One region of the Pseudoalteromonas sp. '520P1 No. 423' genome, then DNA from elsewhere that is predicted to be linked to it. Evidence: predicted binding sites of a transcription regulator. Region 1 holds the regulator's gene; each other region holds the start of a gene.
The links. The regulator FNR, encoded in region 1, switches genes on or off when oxygen is low (the NO sensors DNR and NnrR bind a similar motif). The targets are predictions, from matches to a motif close to TTGATCTAGATCAA.
Positions count from the first base shown of each region.

Region 1 (3,288 bases):
GCTCTTTAGCTGTACGATACAAAATACCGCGTCTTAAGCGAGAACATAATGAACAAGTTGTTTTACCTTCTTCAATTATATCGGTCACAATTTTATAGGTATTTTCTTCAACAATTTTGTATTCAATATCTAACGTTTCTAGATATTCAGGTAAGATATGTTCGGGAAACCCCGGCTGCTTTTGATCTAAGTTAACCGCGACTAATTCAAATTTGATAGGAGCAACACGTTTTAATTGCATTAAGATACCTAGCATCGCATAGCTATCCTTACCACCAGATAAACATACCATGATGCGATCACCATCTTCTATCATATTAAAATCATTAATAGCCTGCCCCGTGCTACGTCTTAGGCGTTTTTCTAATTTATTTAAAGTGTGTTTAGCCTTGGTTTGAGCAGAATGTGAAGCAGGTGATGACATTAAGGACCCTATAATGATAATAGAAAGCTGAGCTAAAATTAGCGCAGTATTATAAAGCAAAATTAAAAGTTAGCGAGTAAAAATATTTTTTAGTGAAATTGGTGAGAGAGTGTTTGTTGTTTTTCAAAAAATATGGGTGGCTATCTTAGATTGATAGCCACATAAGGTTATTTAGCCAATGGGCTAATATAACCATCAGGTTTTAAAGCAAGTACATCACAATTTAAGCTATCAATCACATGTTCAGCTGTATTACCAATTAAAGCTGCACTAAGCCCCGTTCTGCCAATTGTGCCCATAACGATTAACTCAGCATCCAATTCATTAGCAATAATGGGTATGATATCTTCTGGCAAGCCTTCTTTAATATGACATTGGTTTTGGGGAATATCATGCTGTTGTGCAAGTTCGTGGCATGCCTGTGTATGATGCTCTTTAACAGTTTCATTAAATTGAGTGGGATCAAATTCAGGAATTTCAATAGCAATATTAACTGGTGTGCCAGGGAAGGAATTTACAATATGTAAATTGCCATCGATGAGGTTTGAAATGAATTTTGCATCATTCATTATTCTTTGATTAAGAGCAAGATGTTGTTCATCATCAGCAGAAACATTTACAGCTGCGATAATATTGCCTTTTGCAGGCCATGAGTGCTCTTTTATTAATAATACAGGGCAAGGAGATTTTCTAATTAAATGCCAGTCAGTTGGCGTAAATATCACTGATTTTAAAGTTGCATGTTCGTGGGTACCTTTTAAAACAATATCGTAGTTTTCATTAAGTACGGTTTGTATAATTGATTCGAAAGGGCGATTATGCCAGATAACCTTGCAGTCAATATCTAAAGTTTCTTTGTATTGCTCTATTAATGAATTAATCCATGAAATTCTGTCATTTATAACAGCACTACGCATAGCCTCTCTTTCATCAAGAGATAGCATCGTCGTCATTTCATAGGAAAAATCATATATGGTTAAAAATGCGGTGATTTTAGCACCAGATTTTTGTGCTAATTCAAATGAACGTTTTAAAGCGGCTTGTTCTGATTTACTTGGATCAATTACTGCAAGTATTTTTTTTATTGTATTCATCATTTAACCTCTCAAATTTGCTTACTTTTAGTGTAAGTTAAGTTAGCAGATTTAACAGGTTTAAATGAAAAAAATTCTCTAAGATCAATATACAAAGACGAAATTATTCGCTTTTAGATTTGGTACCTGCAATTGTATTCAATTGCTCAAGATCAATAATGGTAATGAATTTACCTTCAACTTTTATTACATCTGACTTTTGGAAGCGGCTCAATAGTCGACTAATGGTTTCCACTGTTAAACCAAGGTAGTTTCCAATTTCTCCACGTGTCATAGTTAATCTAAATTCTTTTTTAGAAAAACCACGTTCACCAAATCGTTGAGATAAATTACAAATAAAAGCAGCTAATCTTTCTTTTGCTGTTTTTTTGTTTAAAAGTAATAACATCTCTTGATCGTAGTTGATTTCACTACTCATCATGCGCATTATTTGTTGGCGTAATTTTGGTAATTTTCCAGATAACTCATCTAAAGTAGTGAAAGGGATTTCACACACCATAGCTGTCTCCATAGCTTGTGAATAACTTTGATGTTCCATTTTAAATATACCATCAAAACCAATAATATCACCTGCTAGATGAAAGTCAGTGATTTGCTCATCACCTTGTTCAGAGATGGTATAAGATTTAAACGAACCTGAGCGGACCGCAAAAATAGAATTTAATTTTTTGCCGGCTTCAAATAGTAAATCACCTTTATGAAATGGTTTTTTACGTTCGATGATATCATCAAGTTTACCCATTTCGCTTTCATTAAGTGTTACAGGTAAGCATAACTGACTGATGCTACAACTATTACAGCTAATTTGGCAATTTGAACTTGTCGGTATTTTATTTTTCAGACCCATTGAAATTCCGTCTATTTTAAACTACGAGTATAGATTAATGCAGTGCGTTTTGGGCTGCAATAGCTAAAAGGTATAAACCGTAAAATACTAAAATATTACCTAGAACAATACGGATTATGCTGTTATTGAGCCAGTTATTGATAGTTTGTGCTGCAAAACTTAACCCTATCATGGCAGGTAAGGTGCCTAAAGCAAAACTAGCCATAAATAGTGCGCCTGAACTCGCACTTTGTGTTGTGATAGCCCAAGTTAATGCAGAATAAACTAATCCACAAGGTAACCAGCCCCAAAGCGCACCATATGCCAATGCTTTTTTCTTTGTATTGAGTGGTAATAAGTACTTATTCAATTTAACAATATGCTGCCATATTGCTAATTTCCCAAATTTTTCTAACCAATTTAAGCTTGCTGTCAAACGCATGATATATAGGCCTACAAGCACCATAAAAATACCACTTATAAAAGATAAAAATAAAGAAAAATTGTTTGATTGTTTAGCAAAAACAGAACTAATGCCACCTACTAAAGCGCCGCAAAGACTATAGCTTAATAATCGGCCTAAAGTATAAAGTAGGGCATATTGTTGTGCTTTGTTTTTGTCTTCAATCGCAAATTGTAAAGATGATGCAATACCACCACACATAGCAATACAGTGCCCACTGCCAGCTAGACCCATAAAAAAAGCGGTTAGAAATAAAGACTCTGTCATAATGGGTTATTATTCTTATGATCTTTACTTTTGTTCGACTTATTTTTATTTTCACTTTCGTCAAATAAGATACTGTGGGCTTGTTTGTCTAAGTCAGAAAATTGTTCGCTTTTAACTGCCCAGAAAAAAACTGCGATGGCAATGATCACAAATATAATTGCTATCGGAATTAATACATAAATAATACTCATTATTTCAATACCTTTGTTATGGT
Region 1 is NZ_BBZB01000001.1:2,769,511-2,772,798, reverse strand. It holds gene ttcA (tRNA 2-thiocytidine(32) synthetase TtcA) at 1-424, opposite strand, end outside; gene uspE (universal stress protein UspE) at 592-1,518, opposite strand; gene fnr (fumarate/nitrate reduction transcriptional regulator Fnr) at 1,622-2,365, opposite strand; gene PSA_RS12635 (sulfite exporter TauE/SafE family protein) at 2,400-3,074, opposite strand; gene ccoS (cbb3-type cytochrome oxidase assembly protein CcoS) at 3,071-3,265, opposite strand; gene PSA_RS12625 (heavy metal translocating P-type ATPase) at 3,282-3,288, opposite strand, start outside.

Region 2 (3,288 bases), 1.9 Mb from region 1:
CTGCCTTTTTATTTTTAATTTAATCAAATACCTACCATAAAAAATTTCAATTCCAATTTTAGTATTAAAAATTACATCGCTACTATCCCTTCTTCGTAATTTAGATTTTATAAGTCTTAAAATTATTCTATTTAAGGACTATCATGTGATTTTGCTGAAAAAGCCTGCAATTTAAGATAAAATACAGGTAATTCAGTTTATATTGATCGATAGAGAAATGAGCAGACAAAAAAAATCACGCAAAGGACCTAGTCAAAGCACAGGTAAAATGCGTTTAAGTAAAGAAAAGTTACAAGAAGAAAGAGCATTAAAGAACTTCCGTCCTAAAAAGCCTAAGGGTAATAAACCGGGAACACGTAATGCGATTGATGAAACTGTAAATAGCGGTGTTACAAACCAGAATGTTAAAAAGCCTAAAGGCATGGGTAGTAAAAAACCTATTGATTTAACACCAGGTAACAAGCCAAGTGTTGTAATTAAGCCTGAGCCTGTAATGAATCGTAATTTAAAACCTGCTGCAGAACTTAAGAAAGCACCTGAAGTGGTACTTGCTCCTGAGCAAGAATTAGAGCAGTTAGAAAATGATCAAAGATTATTAGACTTAATCGACCGTCATGAAGCTGGTGAGCTGTTAACTGGTAAAGATGCTAAATACTTTAATACTAAAGTAGAACGTCATCAGGCGTTATGTGAGTTACTAGGCTTAGATGATGAAGAAGATGAGTTTGATGCACCAGAAGAAAGTAAGATAGATCAGTATTTATCAAATGATCTAGCGAATGAATGGATGGATGAGGACGAATAGTGAGCACCTTTTGGATAATTGCTTTTATTGTTGGTGCATTGATAGTTGCCGCCTTAGCATTTTATGCCGGCACTTTACTGAGACAAGTAAAAGATCAAAACACCAAAATCACTGAGCATAAGGCAAAACTAAAAGCGCAACAAGCACAGAAGAATACCAAGCTTGCTGATAGCATTAACTTGATTGCTAAAGCAATGAAAGAAAAGCAATGTGAGTATTCTGAAGGCTGTTTAAGAGTATGGGTATTAATGTCTCAATATGTTTTTGAAAGTGAAAGCAATATTGAGTCCCAATACCCCGCTATTTTAAAAATGTATGATGTGGTTAAAGATATGCCAACACATGATGCACGTAAAAAGTACTCTAAAAAAGAGATCTTTAAAATGGACTCGGCACGCTGGAAAGCTGAAAAAGATCTTGAAGATGAGATCCAAAAAGATCTTGAAAAAGTGGTATTACAGTTTAAAGCTGATCCAAATGCTAAAACCATCACTTTATAGCTTAAGCTATTAAGCTTAGTTACCAGTTTTAAGAACCCCAGATATTAACTGGGGTTTTTTGTTTTTACTCCTTCTATTGTTCCAGATCAAGTCGTTTATCATAACTTCAAAGTATAATTTTACGACAATCTAATTAAGAGATCTGCGTCATGAAAAACTTAATTGAATGGGACGATTCCCTGATAAAAAAATATAATATCTCAGGCCCGAGATATACATCATATCCAACAGCATTATCATTTGAAGAAGGTTATAGCGAATCTGAAGTCGTAAAAGCCGTTAAGACCACTGATAATAATAAGCTGTCTCTTTATATACATATTCCTTTTTGTAAGCAGCTTTGTTACTACTGTGGTTGTAATAAGATAATTACTCGCCATCAGCATAAAGCAGATCTCTATCTTGATTATTTAGAAAAAGAAGCGGCATCTCAGTCACAGTTATATCAATCTTATACTGTTGAACAAATGCATTTGGGTGGCGGTACACCGACGTTTTTAACTATTGAACAAATGACACGTCTGATTGGCATTTTAGAAAAAAACTTTACCTTTGAATCTAATGCAGAAAAAGGCATAGAAATAGATCCAAGATCATTAGCTGATGGCATGTTAAAGCAGTTAAGATGCTTAGGCTTTAATCGTGTTTCGTTTGGTATTCAAGATTTTGATGATGAAGTACAAAAAGCGGTTAATCGTGAGCAATGTGCTGATAACGTTGCAGACCTGGTCGTAGAAGCAAGAGAGCTCGGTTTTAAATCTGTTAATACAGATATGATTTACGGATTACCATTGCAAACAGAAGAAAGCTTTGCAAAAACAATTGATCGCTTAATTGCTTTATCTCCTGATCGCGTTTCAGTATTTAACTATGCACATATTCCAGATTTATTTGCAGCACAACGTAAGATCAAAGATGATCAATTACCAACTGCCGCACAAAAACTGCAAATGTTTAAAAATAGCATCAAACAAATGAATGATGCAGGATATATTTTAATAGGCATGGATCACTTTGCTAAAAAAGATGATTCACTTGCGATCGCACAACAAAAAGGCATATTACATCGTAACTTTCAGGGATATTCAATTCATGGAGACTGTGATTTATTAGGTTTAGGTGTGTCTAGTATCTCTCAAGTAGGGCGTAGTATTTTTCAGAATCCAAAAGATGTGAAAGAATATTATAAAGCAGTTGATTTAGGCTCTGTACCTGTATGTAAAGGCTTAACACTAACACAAGATGATGTGATAAGAGCGGCGGTAATTCGCCAGCTTATTTGTCATTTTGAATTAGATATGAATGTGATTAATAAAGAGTTTGATATTGACTTTAAAGACTACTTTGCAGATTCTCTGGAATCATTATCAGGCTTAGTTGCTGATAAAATGGTAGAGATCACAGATGATCATATTCAGGTGACATCAAAAGGTTTGTTATTTATTCGCATAATTTGTATGAGTTTTGATGCGCATTTAAAAAGCCAAGCAAAACTGAAAAGGTTTTCTCGGGTGATATAATATTAAAAAGTGTTAGATACAAAAATGCCGTTCATTTTTAAATGAACGGCATTTTTTGTTTAAATGGTTAAGTTTATTTACTTAATCATAAAGTCGATAGCAGCTTTAATCTCATCATCAGAACAATCCATACATGTTCCTTTAGGCGGCATAGAATTAAAACCATTGATAGCATGGTTTAATAATACATCTGAACCTTTAGCGATACGAGGAGCCCAATCAGCAGCTGTTTTAGGTGCACCCATAGCGCCAGTGCCGTGACAACCAATACATGAATTTTGAAAAACTTGCTGGCCAGTACGAGGACCTGTTGGTGCAGCTACTACTGGTGCTGCGCCTGCTAAGTAAATACCACCGATTGGAGCAAGACGATTTTTAATTGCTTCGTCAGTCATCTCAGTATTTTTTTGTGCGTTAACTGATGTTGCTAATAAGATAAGTAGCGCCGTTGATAGTTTTTTCA
Region 2 is NZ_BBZB01000001.1:823,137-826,424, forward strand. It holds gene yihI (Der GTPase-activating protein YihI) at 218-805, shown strand; gene PSA_RS03815 (DUF2489 domain-containing protein) at 805-1,305, shown strand; gene hemN (oxygen-independent coproporphyrinogen III oxidase) at 1,455-2,825, shown strand; gene PSA_RS03825 (cytochrome c5 family protein) at 2,903-3,288, opposite strand, start outside.
Region 2: the regulator FNR is predicted to act here: its motif matches at 1,382-1,395, upstream of hemN (oxygen-independent coproporphyrinogen III oxidase).

Region 3 (3,288 bases), 280 kb from region 1:
ATAGATTAAAACCTAACATGGGTTATTCTCGTTTGTTAGGTTTTTTATTTTTTAGTACCAAAATCTTTTGTCACACCTTCAATTGAAATGCCTTTTATCCCATCTTCATTAAACTTTATGGTTAGGCTTGCTGCTCGACTGGTGAAAAAATACTGGTTATCGTCCAGGGTCAAAACATAATTACCTAATACTTTATTTTCGAATTTTTGTTTTTCTAATTTCACTGTATGTTTATCAATTTGCCATTCAAACTGTTCAAAATATCCTTTAGCAAATTCTTGCACCCATACTGTTTTTTCATTTTTACTAATAGCTAACGCAATAGAGTAGGAGTCAGGTACTTGCTCCATTGAATATGGTTTATTACCTATAGTGAATTTTTGTGTTTTATCATTCCATGCGAAACCAAAGTTGAATGGTTTGGAAATACCAGTCGGGTAAGAAAGTGTGCCATCCCCTTTAAAATTGAAGTTTGCAAAAGCAGGTAAAGAAAGAAAAAAAGTTGATAGGAGGAGGGTACATTTATTTTTATTAAGCATAGTTATACCTCTGTTTATTTACGATAAAATTTTTTACTTAATAAAAAAGTATAAACGAAAATGAAATTGTTGCTAGTAGATGAACAGAGTTAAAATTGAACTATTAAAAGGAAATTAGCCAATTACGTAATGTAATTGGCTTATTTTCTAGAAATATAACTTTGAAAAAAGATCTAGAATTTATATTTCATACCTAACATAAATACTGTTGGATCAATGGCAACAATTGAAGTAAGTGCTTTTTTACCGTCAGCAAATACTTCTGCATCACTATCAATATCCATGTATGAGGCCATCGCATGAATGCTCCATTTTTCATTTAACATGTAGTTAAAACCTATTTGTGCAGCTAAACCAAATGAATCGTCTAATTTGATTTCAACATCATCAGTGCCAAGAGTATCTTTAAGATCTTGTCCTGCTTGCTCATCAAAAAACATTGTGTAGTTAATACCTGCACCTACGAATGGGCGAAATGCCGCATTTGAATCACCAAAATGATATTGTGCTAGTAATGTTGGTGGTAACTGTTTAGTTGAGCCAATATCAGCGCCAGCTAAACCTACTTCGCCTGAAAAGTCATGGCTAAATGGTGTTGCTGCAATTAACTCTAATACCCAGTTATCATTTAAAGCGTAATCAAAAGTAATACCTAACTGCGTGTTTGAATCAACACCTAAACCTAGAGAAGGATCTTGGTCGATATTTGATGTGCCACTATCTGGTGCTACTGTAATAGCACCAATGTTTACGCTTAAATTATCAAGAAAATCTGCATGTGCAAAAGGTGTTGTAATAAGAGTCGCTGCTACTAAAGATGATTTTAATACATTTCTCATAATTGTGCTCCGATGTTATGAGTGATTTCAGTTAATGACGACATTATCTTTTCTTTTCGCTTGCAGTTATTTGATGTAGATCAAGTAATTAAATGCTCTAAATTATCCTATTGTAAAAATTGATTTAGATTAAGTTACAGTGAAATTAACCTTTATTTTTATGTGGTTTTAATGCTTGGATCTGTTCTAAAATTTTTATTTAATTGAAGTTTATTTAATTTTAAAAAGGTGTATTTGCCAATTACCAAATACATGTGTAAATATATTGTTAATTCTTAAAACTTTAAGTAAACTAGTTTCGAACAAAAAACGTTCTAATAAAACCAAATAATAAAAATAAAAAATTGGAGTGATTATGAATAGGGCAACCAGTCGTGGGATCCGACTTAGTTCAGTAGCATGTGCAGTTGTTGTTTTAGCTGTTTCGGCTTGGTTTAATCAGGCATCTGCAAATGAGGTAAGCCCTGAGTCACATTTAAACTATTTTCTAGCACCGTGAAGCTTTAAAAACCACTTAGAGCAAGGTATTATTGTTCTAAGTGGTATGTAAATAATTTAAAAAGACAGAAAGTATTTATTAGTACTAGACTAATGTTAGAAAGCATACCTGTTGGAAAATTTCCTAATGTATTAACTGTGAATAAAATACTCATACCAAGCATAGCGGATACTTTTAGCCAAAAGCTATCTTTTATAAAAAAAGCACCCAAACACAAAATAAACCCTAAAATATTTATACTATTTAAAAAAACTTCTTCCATTATTCTTGCCTCAATTTCAAAGGAGGCTATTATCTTCAAGTCATGGTTTTACTTCAAACGAGATTTTTTTAGAATTTCACATTAGTTTTTCTAATCTAAAATCTTTCTTTATATAAAAAAATTGCTACAGCAACCGATCTTTCAGTATTAATTATCCTATATTTTTGGCAAGGCAGAGTTGTAATAGTCTCATGGCATAAAAATAAGTGGTTAGCACGAATGTTTGCATTTGCTTTAAGGTTAGAATCTAAAATAAAAGGTTTAAAATTATAAAACCCTGGCCAATAAATACTTTTATTTATAATACCCACTTTTTCATATGTAAGTAATTGAGGCTTAGGTGATATAAGATAAATAAGTGATAGAAAAACAATAAAGGCTAAAAATTTGATACTTTTAGTATTTGTTTTTTTTGCCTCATTAGTTAAGGTTTCAGACTTTTGAGTATTTTTACTTTGTGCAGGGCTCGGCTTAACCACTTGCTTTTTAGTTTTTTTTTGCTTTTTCTTAAGATCTTCGGGCTTAAGTAGCTTTTGTTGTTTTATTTTTATAGACATAATTATTATTTACTTGATAATAGAAAGTGTAACCGCAACAAATATTGTAATAGGTATATACTGTAAGTATAACAACAATCAGTGGAATGAATATATGAATGATAACTTTTCGGTTTTAATAGTTGATGACGTCGGTACTGTTCGAAACTTTCTTCATCAAACACTTCCCAATGTTTACAATTATGCGAAGAACATAAGTTTTCAATTGTATTTTTAGACATTGAACTTCCTGATGGCAATGGCAAAGATATTATCGCTAAATTAAATGAAATAAGTCCACAAACAAACGTTGTGATGGTTTCTGCTCACTCTACTGTAGAAAATGTCAAAGATGCAATTGATAAGGGAGCTAAAGGATTTGTTGTAAAACCTTTTTCCCCTAAAAAAATAGCCGCTATCTTAAAAAAATTCGCACCAGACCTTCAATTACCTTAATTATTAACCTCTCATATTTGCTGGCTATATTGAACGCTTTAAATAGTCAGCTAAACAGTCAATTCTATCTCTGCTGATATTCATATGACTGATTTAGTAATGAGCTAGGTTTGCTGCTTAATTGTTAGGATTGATATGGGTAGGGTTAATGACGTTT
Region 3 is NZ_BBZB01000001.1:3,051,217-3,054,504, reverse strand. It holds gene PSA_RS13955 (hypothetical protein) at 45-539, opposite strand; gene PSA_RS13950 (OmpW family protein) at 713-1,378, opposite strand; gene PSA_RS25900 (hypothetical protein) at 1,734-1,877, shown strand; gene PSA_RS13945 (hypothetical protein) at 1,906-2,139, opposite strand; gene PSA_RS13940 (hypothetical protein) at 2,235-2,696, opposite strand; partial or broken gene PSA_RS13935 (response regulator) at 2,791-3,131, shown strand.
Region 3: the regulator FNR is predicted to act here: its motif matches at 1,449-1,462, upstream of PSA_RS13950 (OmpW family protein).